DNA from 2 places in the Erwinia sp. Eh17-17 genome. Region 2 is predicted to be linked to the other one. Evidence: riboswitches for the same ligand, from Rfam matches in the RefSeq annotation. Region 2 holds a riboswitch; the other holds the start of a gene.
The links. A riboswitch is a leader RNA that binds a small molecule or an ion and turns the genes downstream of it on or off. The one in region 2 is predicted to bind thiamine pyrophosphate.
Positions count from the first base shown of each region.

Region 1: another riboswitch for thiamine pyrophosphate. It lies ahead of thiM (hydroxyethylthiazole kinase); the one in region 2 lies ahead of thiC (phosphomethylpyrimidine synthase ThiC).

Region 1 covers NZ_JBDFQT010000001.1:243,899-248,551, forward strand. The annotation lists gene wrbA (NAD(P)H:quinone oxidoreductase) at 1-132, opposite strand, end outside; gene ABEH87_RS01060 (AzlD domain-containing protein) at 354-677, opposite strand; gene ABEH87_RS01065 (AzlC family ABC transporter permease) at 674-1,342, opposite strand; gene ABEH87_RS01070 (XRE family transcriptional regulator) at 1,446-1,994, shown strand; TPP riboswitch at 2,074-2,170, shown strand; gene thiM (hydroxyethylthiazole kinase) at 2,205-2,996, shown strand; gene thiD (bifunctional hydroxymethylpyrimidine kinase/phosphomethylpyrimidine kinase) at 2,993-3,793, shown strand; gene fbaB (class I fructose-bisphosphate aldolase) at 3,948-4,653, shown strand, end outside.
Region 2 covers NZ_JBDFQT010000015.1:17,946-22,598, forward strand. The annotation lists gene thiE (thiamine phosphate synthase) at 1-437, opposite strand, end outside; gene thiC (phosphomethylpyrimidine synthase ThiC) at 434-2,383, opposite strand; TPP riboswitch at 2,475-2,575, opposite strand; gene rsd (sigma D regulator) at 2,715-3,221, opposite strand; gene nudC (NAD(+) diphosphatase) at 3,297-4,070, shown strand; gene ABEH87_RS21155 (polymer-forming cytoskeletal protein) at 4,413-4,653, shown strand, end outside.

The DNA.
Region 1 (4,653 bases), on a different contig from region 2:
GTCCATGGTTTCCGGCACCCGCTTTACCGTAACCTGCGCGCCTGCAACGCTGGCAGCCCCTTCAGCGACCGTGTGTGCCAGCGTTTCAACATGACCGTACATTGAGTGATAAAGCACTAAAATCTTCGGCATTTTCATTTCCTTTTTGAGGTGGTGAGCATTTTTTTCATGGTGAAAAAAACGATGAAAAAGAGTCACTGAACGGTCTCCGCTTAGGCGCTTAAGCCCCCTTGTTGATACACAGGCAGGGAGGCGGGCTGCGGTTTGCCGCGCATCTCATCACGCAGGCGACGACCGATCTCTGTAATTCTAGCTTCGCCTGCACATAACGCCGAATTAAAGCCGGGGTGGGGTTAGGGGATGCCTGCATAGCGTAACAGCGCGGTGACCGCCGCTGCGGCAAGGATCACCACAATCAGCGGTGTTTTGCGCCACGCCAGCAGCACCGCCACCGCCACGCCGGCGACCCGTGCAATCCCCGCAAACTGAACACCTTCGTAGAAGGTGTTGCCAAGGGCGACCGCAAACAGCAGCGTGGTGGCGGCATCGGACAGCAGCTGACGGGCATGGTCAGACAGCGCCAGACGATTACCCAGTTTTGCTCCGGCAAAACGCATCAGCCAGGTGCCGCAGGCCAGCAGCACAATCCCGGCGACGATCGTGACGTTGCCTGTCATGATTTCTTCCTCCCGGCCAGCAGCCCGGCCAGCGATAACAGAACCGGCAACCCGGTCGGGGTAAAGGGGACGGCGAGCAGCGACAGCGCCGCGCCGCAGGAGGCCCGCGTCAGCGTGAGGCGGGATTTCAGCGCCGGGATCACCAGCGCGATTAAAATGGCGGGAAACACGGCATCCAGCCCGATGACCTGAGTATCCGGCAGTAGCTGACCAATCACGCTGCCCAGCACCGCGCCCAGGGGCCAGACCACGGCCACCCCCAGCCCGCACAGCCAGAAAGCGGCTTTGCGCTGCGGTGGCGTAGGCTGCGACAGGCCGAAGACCACGCTCTCATCATTCATAATGTGGCAGCCCAGCAGGGCGGAAAGACGCGACCCGACCAGATCGCGCACGGCAATGCCAAAAGGGAAATGGCGCGCGTTGACCAGCAGCCCGGCCAGCGCAGCCGCCAGCGGATTTCCCCCTGCGGCGACAATGGCAATAAACATAAATTCCGATGCCCCGGCCAGTACAAACAGGCTGGAGAACAGCGGCACCCAGAGCGGGAAGCCGTAGGCAGTTGCCAGCGAGCCATAGGAAATGCCCACCACGCCAACGGCGAGGCAGATCAAATAAATGGCTTTGCGCGTATCCGGCGCGAGCGATGAAAAATGACGGGCGATCATGAGATATTTACCATAACGAACGAAATTGACATTATAATGAACGCAGTAACATTGAATATCAACCCGAACGTTTCGTTCGTTTTAGCGAACACTGAGGCAGCCGATGACCCAACCCATTGCGGTAATTGCAGAGAGTTTAACCCGCGAGCGTACACTGGCCGGGCTTTCCCTGGCCGAAGTGGCCAGAAGAGCGGGGATTGCAAAATCCACGCTGTCGCAGCTGGAAGCGGGCAACGGTAACCCCAGCCTGGAGACGCTCTGGGCGCTGTGCGTGGCGCTCAATATCCCGTTTGCCAGACTGCTGGAGCCGGAACCACAGAAAACCCAGGTGATCCGCCGTGGTGAAGGCGCAAAAGTGGTGGCCGGGGAAGCGAACTATGAGGCGATCCTGCTGGCCAGCTGCCCGCCGGGCGCGCGCCGTGACATCTACCTGCTGATGACCCAGCCGGGGGCCGACCGGCTGTCACTGCCTCATCATGCCGGATCGGTAGAGCATATTATTGTCACCCAGGGCCGGGCGCTGGTCGGGCTGAAAGAGGCGCCAGAGGAGCTGCTGCCCGGCGATTACATCTGTTATCCCGCTGACCGTGAGCATATTTTCAGAGCGCTGGAAGCGGATACCCTGGCGCTGCTGGTGGCAGAGCAGGGGTAGCGGCCTAAACGGGTTTACAGGATCACCGTTTCTCTCTTATCCTGTCCGCTCAGTCAGTAATGAATAAACAGTAAACACGACCAATGACTCGGGGTGCCCTTCTTTGTGAAGGCTGAGAAATACCCGTATAACCTGATCTGGATAATGCCAGCGTAGGGAAGTCAGATGCCCGACCGGCATCGCCTTCTTGATCGCCGGTTGGGAGCAAAAATGATCCAACCTGAACCCCTCAGCCACAGCGACGTGGCCGATTCCCTGACGCTGTTCCAACAGCGATCCCCCCTGATTCACTGTATGACCAATGATGTGGTGCAGACCTTTACGGCCAACGTCCTGCTGGCGCTGGGTGCCTCCCCGGCGATGGTCATCGATGCGCAGGAAGCCGCGCAGTTCAGCGCGATGGCCGATGCCCTGCTGATCAATGTCGGAACCCTGACTCACAGCCGCAGTGAGGCGATGCTGGCCGCCGTTCACGCCGCCAGTACGGCAGGGCGCGGCTGGACGTTAGATCCGGTGGCGGTGGGGGGGCTGGATTTCCGCACCGCCTTCTGTCACCAGCTGCTGCGGCTTAAACCGGCCGCAATTCGCGGTAATGCCTCGGAAATTATGGCGCTGGCAAAGCAGGCGGTCAGCGGCCGTGGCGTTGACAGCCAGCACGCCTCGACGGCCGCACTGCACGCGGCACAGGCGCTGGCGCAGGAGAGCGGCGCGGTGGTGGCGGTGACGGGAGAGGTAGATTTTGTCACCGACGGCAACCGTACCCTGAGCGTCAGCGGCGGCTCGGCGCTGATGACGCGGGTGGTTGGCACCGGCTGCGCGCTGTCGGCGGCGGTGGCCGGTTTTGCCACGCTGCCGGGCGATCGTCTGGTCCATGTTGCCAGCGCCTGTCGCGTCGTCTCCCTCGCCGGAGAACGTGCCGCCGCGCAGGCGAGGGGGCCGGGCAGCTTTATCCCGGCCTTCCTCGACGCTCTGTATCTGCTGGACCCGGAGGCGTGGCGATGAAACGCATTAATGCCATGACGATTGCCGGTACCGACCCCAGCGGTGGCGCGGGGATCCAGGCCGATCTGAAAACCTTCTCGGCGCTGGGCGCTTACGGTACCAGCGCGATCACGGCGCTGGTGGCGCAGAACACCACCGGCGTTCAGTCGGTCTACCGCATTGAGCCCGCGTTCGTGGCCGCGCAGCTGGACTCTGTTCTGTCGGACGTGCGTATCGACACGATTAAAATTGGCATGCTGGCAGAAAGTGCCATTGTCGATGTGGTGGCCGAGCGCCTGAAGGGGGCGAACGTGCCGTGGGTGGTGCTGGATACGGTGATGCTGGCGAAAAGCGGTGACCCGTTACTCAGTGCCGACGCGGTTGCTACTCTGCGCGAGCGCCTGCTGCCGCAGGTTTCCCTGATTACCCCGAACCTGCCGGAGGCCGCCGCGCTGTTGCAGTGCCCGCCCGCCCGTGATGAAAGGGAAATGCGCCAGCAGGGCCGTGCGCTGCTGGCGCTGGGCTGCCAGGCGGTGCTGATGAAGGGCGGCCATCTCAGCGCAGTGGAAAGTCCCGACTGGCTGTTTACCCGCCAGCTGGAGCAGCGTTTTACCGCGCCACGCATCCATACCCGCAATACGCACGGCACCGGCTGTTCCCTGTCGGCGGCGCTGGCGGCGCTGCGTCCGCGTCATAATGACTGGGTCACCACCGTGCAGGCGGCAAAACACTGGCTACAGGGGGCGCTGGAGCAGGCCGATTCGCTGGAGGTGGGCCACGGAAACGGGCCGGTACACCATTTTCATCAATGGTGGTAACCCGCTCACACTTCACGGGCTTTTAGTGCGGATCGTTCTGAAAAATGGAGTCAGCAATTTGCCTTAATGCGGGTTATGGGTTCAACCTGTTGGGGTCAGAAAAACTGACGCGCGGGCCCTGAAAAGGGTCCTGAACATTTTAACAGGAGTTATCATGACGGACATCGTACAGTTATTGGGCAAAGAAGCGGATTCTCTTTTGCAACATCGCTGCATGACTATTCCAGCGGACAACCTCTACCTTCCCGGAGCGGATTATGTTGACCGGGTGATGGTGGATAACAACCGCCCCCCGGCTGTGTTACGCAATATGCAAACCCTGTACAACACCGGACGTTTAGCCGGGACAGGTTACCTCTCTATCCTGCCAGTGGACCAGGGCGTTGAGCATTCAGCCGGCGCCTCCTTTGCGGCGAACCCGCTCTATTTTGACCCGAAAAATATTGTTGAACTGGCCATTGAAGCCGGTTGTAACTGCGTAGCCTCCACCTATGGCGTGCTGGCCTCCGTCTCCCGCCGCTATGCTCACCGCATTCCCTTTATGGTGAAGCTGAACCATAACGAAACGCTGAGTTACCCCACCCAGTACGATCAGACGCTGTATGCCAGCGTCGAACAGGCCTTTAACCTTGGTGCCGTTGCCGTCGGGGCAACCATCTATTTCGGCTCGGAGCAGTCGCGGCGTCAGATTGAAGAGATCTCTGCGGCGTTTGAACGGGCGCATGAACTGGGCATGGTCACCGTGCTGTGGGCTTACCTGCGTAACGATGCCTTCAAGAAAGAGGGGGTGGACTACCACGCCAGCGCTGACCTGACCGGCCAGGCGAACCATCTGGCGGCCACCATCGGCGCGGATATCG
Region 2 (4,653 bases):
AGTCCCTGCGGCGCGGATGGCATCACTTTTGTTTGCGTCGGGAATACGTGACCCAGAGCAATATAAGAAGGCTGTTCGGCCAGCGCTCTGTCCAGCTCGACATCGTCATGCGTTGACAGACCAAGGCGCAGACCGGCAGCGTGAATCGCATCCAGGTCGGCAACATCAAGATCTTCCTGTCCAAGATGGACGCCGTAGGCCTGATGTTTGATTGCCAGCCGCCAGTAGTCATTAATAAACAGGCGCGCCTGATAGCGTTTACCCAGAGCAATGGCATCGACGATCTGCTGTTCGACTTCACTATCCGCGCAGTCTTTAATCCGTAACTGCAGTGTCCTCACGCCGGCATCCAGCAGGCGTGCAATCCATTCCACCGTATCGACCACCGGGTACAGGCCCAGCCGCGCTTCGGTAGCGGGAAAAGCGCCACGACTCATAATTTTTCCTCTGATTTCAGGTTATCTGCACGGTGATAAAGCTCACCGCCGCGATGGCGAAACGCCTCAGACATCTGTGCCATACCCATTTCGATCGGCCGGGCTTCGGCCTCCTGACGGGCAGCGTATTCACGTACTTCCTGAGTGATTTTCATAGAGCAAAATTTGGGGCCACACATTGAACAGAAGTGAGCCACTTTGCCGGACTCCTGCGGCAGGGTTTCATCGTGGTAAGCACGTGCGGTGTGCGGATCGAGCGCCAGGTTAAACTGGTCCTCCCAGCGGAATTCAAAACGCGCTTTCGACATCGCATTATCGCGAATTTGTGCGCCGGGGTGGCCTTTGGCGAGATCGGCAGCATGGGCGGCGATCTTGTAGGCGATCAGCCCCTGTTTCACGTCCTCTTTATTCGGCAGACCGAGGTGCTCCTTTGGCGTCACGTAGCACAGCATCGCGCAGCCAAACCAGCCGATCATCGCAGCACCAATACCGGAGGTGAAGTGATCGTATCCCGGCGCAATATCGGTGGTCAGCGGCCCCAGGGTATAAAACGGCGCTTCATGGCAGTGTTCAAGCTGTTCCGTCATGTTGACGCGGATCATCTGCATTGGCACATGGCCCGGCCCTTCAATCATCACCTGTACGTCATACTCCCAGGCGATTTTGGTCAGTTCGCCCAGCGTGCGCAGTTCGGCAAACTGCGCTTCGTCGTTGGCATCCTGAATTGAACCCGGACGCAGGCCATCCCCCAGCGACAGCGAGACATCATAAGCGGCACAAATTTCGCAAATCTCGCGGAAGTGTTGATAGAGAAAACTCTCCTGATGATGTGACAGGCACCATTTTGCCATGATCGACCCACCACGGGAGACGATGCCGGTTAGCCGTCTGGCGGTCATCGGCACGTAGCGTAGCAACACACCGGCATGGATGGTGAAATAATCAACGCCCTGTTCAGCCTGCTCCAGCAGCGTATCGCGGAAAATTTCCCAGTTGAGATCTTCTGCGACGCCGTTCACTTTTTCCAGCGCCTGGTAAATCGGCACGGTACCAATGGGAACCGGGCTGTTGCGCAGGAGCCATTCACGGGTTTCGTGAATATAACGCCCGGTTGAGAGATCCATTACCGTATCGGCACCCCAGCGCACCGACCATACCAGTTTTTCCACCTCTTCTTCGATCGAAGAGCTGACCGCGGAATTGCCGATATTGGCGTTAATCTTGACCAGGAAATTGCGGCCGATAATCATCGGCTCGGACTCCGGATGATTAATGTTGGCCGGGATAATCGCACGGCCGGCTGCCACCTCCTGGCGGACAAATTCAGCGGTGATGTTGTCCGGCAGCTGCGCGCCGAAGCTGTGGCCCGGATGCTGTTGCAGCAGGACATCACCCCGTATACGCTCGCGGCCCATATTCTCACGCAGGGCGATATACTCCATTTCCGGCGTGATAATGCCCTGACGGGCATAATGCATTTGAGTGACGCAGCGTCCTGCCAGTGACCGACGTGGCCGGGGCAGGTTCTCAAAGCGTAAGTGGTCCAGCCCGTCGTCTGCCAGGCGTTGTTGCGTGTAGGTCGAGCTGAGTTCCTCCCTCTCCTCGGTATCGCCCCGTCTGGCGATCCACTGGCTGCGCAGCTTCTGCAGCCCGGCATGGACATCAATCGTCGCGGTCGGGTCACCATACGGGCCTGCCGTATCGTAGACCGGTACCGGTTCGTTTTCTTCCAGCAGCGGTCGATCCTGGCTACCGCCCACGGTCGTCGGGCTGAGCTGGATCTCGCGCATCGGTACGCGGATATCCGGCTGCGACCCGCTCAGATAAATACGTTTTGAATTGGGAAAAGCCGTACCCTGCAGGGAGTCGATAAACTGCTGCGCGGCGGCGCGCTGTTGGCGGCGGCTGGCTTTTTTCTCAACGAAAGGTTTTTCAACGGTAGACATAGCAATTTCCTGATCATTAAACAGAAGTTTGCTTGCCTGGAGGCGGGGAGTAACGATAACGATGTGAGAAAATGGGCATTCACATCGCCATAGCAGATTTACTCTTGTTCCCTTCGCAGGTACTAACCTGATCAGGTTCCGCGGATCCCGAATTAACGGTCTCAGCCCCGAAGGGCACTCCGACAAGATATCGATGAGAATTATGGCTAATAAGTCACAACTCCCGGTCTCGAAATTAACACTACGCAGGGATGAGGCACGCCTCATCCGAACCCCTTCAGCATAAAGGGGCATTTTGGAAACTACAAGAAAATCACATTTTGATAACGAATCAGGCAGGGCGTGCGAGGGTGCAGGCGTTGGCAGCTTCTTGATTTTCAGCCATATTGTCTAAAGCTAACTGGATGAATTTATCTTCCAGAGTAAAGCGGGCTTCCAGCGCTTCACCCACAATGGACAGCGCATTCTGGAATTCCCGATAGTTGTCATGATCGATAGCGTCTTCCAGATGAGAATCATAAACCTGCATGATCCGATCGGTATTGGCCTTTAGTGAGGGGTAGATCAGCGACGCTTTCGCCAGCTGCTCAGTTCCTTCCAGCTCTTTGATAAAGCGTTGATAGACGGTGAAGTGGCCCGTCGAAAGATAATCCACCAGATTCAGGCAAAACGTATCGAGCGCGTTTTCATCGAGCGTCGTCAGCGTTTCCTTGTTAGGCTTGATACCAGCCACTTGATAGTAGGTAACCAGCAACTGCTTGCGCGAGCGCAGACAGAAGTCTACCAGCTCACTGCAACCGCCGACGCGCGCGGTGAGGACTTCTAACTGGTTAAGCATGTTCAACTCCGTGAGTGTTATATTTTAACGTCTGACCTCAATCCAGTCTTTAAGCTGAGGATGATGAGCAAAATGATGGAACAGGAAATTTTAAGCGTAGACGCTGGCTGGTGGATTGTCAGCCTGGAACATAAAATTTGGTTACCAAAAGGTGAATTACCTCAGGGGAATGCCGGTTTACTCGGTCTGGCAGGATCGCGGGGATCGCCGATTGGTGAGTGGCAGGGGCAAACCGTCTGGCTGATCCGCGATACGCGGCCTCAGGATATGGGATCGTTACGGCAGCTGCTCGATAGCGAAACCGGGCTGTTCCAGCTGGTCGGGCGGGGCATTCAGCTGGCGGAGTTCTATCGTTCGCACCGCTGGTGTGGCTACTGTGGCCACGAAATGCACCACAGCAAAACGGAATGGGCCTGTCTGTGTGGCCACTGCCGCCAGCGTTATTATCCGCAGATTGCACCCTGTATCATTGTTGCCATCCGCCGGGGGGATGAGATTCTGCTGGCGCAGCATACCCGACACCGCAACGGCGTGTTCACCGTGCTGGCCGGGTTTGTGGAGGTGGGAGAAACTCTTGAGCAGACGGTGGCGCGTGAAGTGATGGAAGAGAGCGGGATCACGGTAAAAAATCTGCGCTATGTCTCTTCACAGCCCTGGCCGTTCCCGCAGTCATTGATGATGGCTTTCATGGCCGACTATGCGGCGGGTGACATCAATATTGATCCTAAAGAGCTACTTTCTGCCGGCTGGTATCGCTACGATGCTCTACCCCTGCTCCCGCCTCCCGGCACCATAGCAAGACGTTTGATTGAAGATACTGTTGCATTATGTCGCGCAAGCGCGGAATAGTGCCGCGTGTAATCTGCGCTTTTATTTTTTCATTTTTTTATGCGATATAATCTTCTGGTTAGCTAAGTTGTTAATCAGGAGGTTATTATTTTTCAGTAAAAGTTATGAACGTTACTGGCTTTATCTCTGTAAAAAATTAAAATATCATCCCCAGAGTTGTTTATCAGCAGGAGAATATCTCTGTGGGGTATGGGTTAAGATAAATTAATATTTCTCTCAGCATGATCTTAATAAAGGTTCAAAGACTGTTCCTTCGAACGATGTTTCCGTACGTGGCGATTGAATATAATGACTGAGGTCAGAAAACAGAGTTATTTGTGGGGAGTCTGGTTTTGCTGGGGTATGATTCTTCTTGCCTTTGAACTACCAACAAGAATGACTTTATTCCTCTCTCTGGCTGGCACAGCGGTTTTCTGTCTGCTGTTTATCGAGTCAGGTCTACACACTAAAAGGATGATTTTAAAAGTGTTTAATTTAAAAAGGAAAGATGAAGACAAGAATATTGATACGGCATCGCCGGCAGTCAAAATGCAACAGGCTAACCCCTTGCCTCTGTCTTCAAATGATGAACATAGCACTAAAG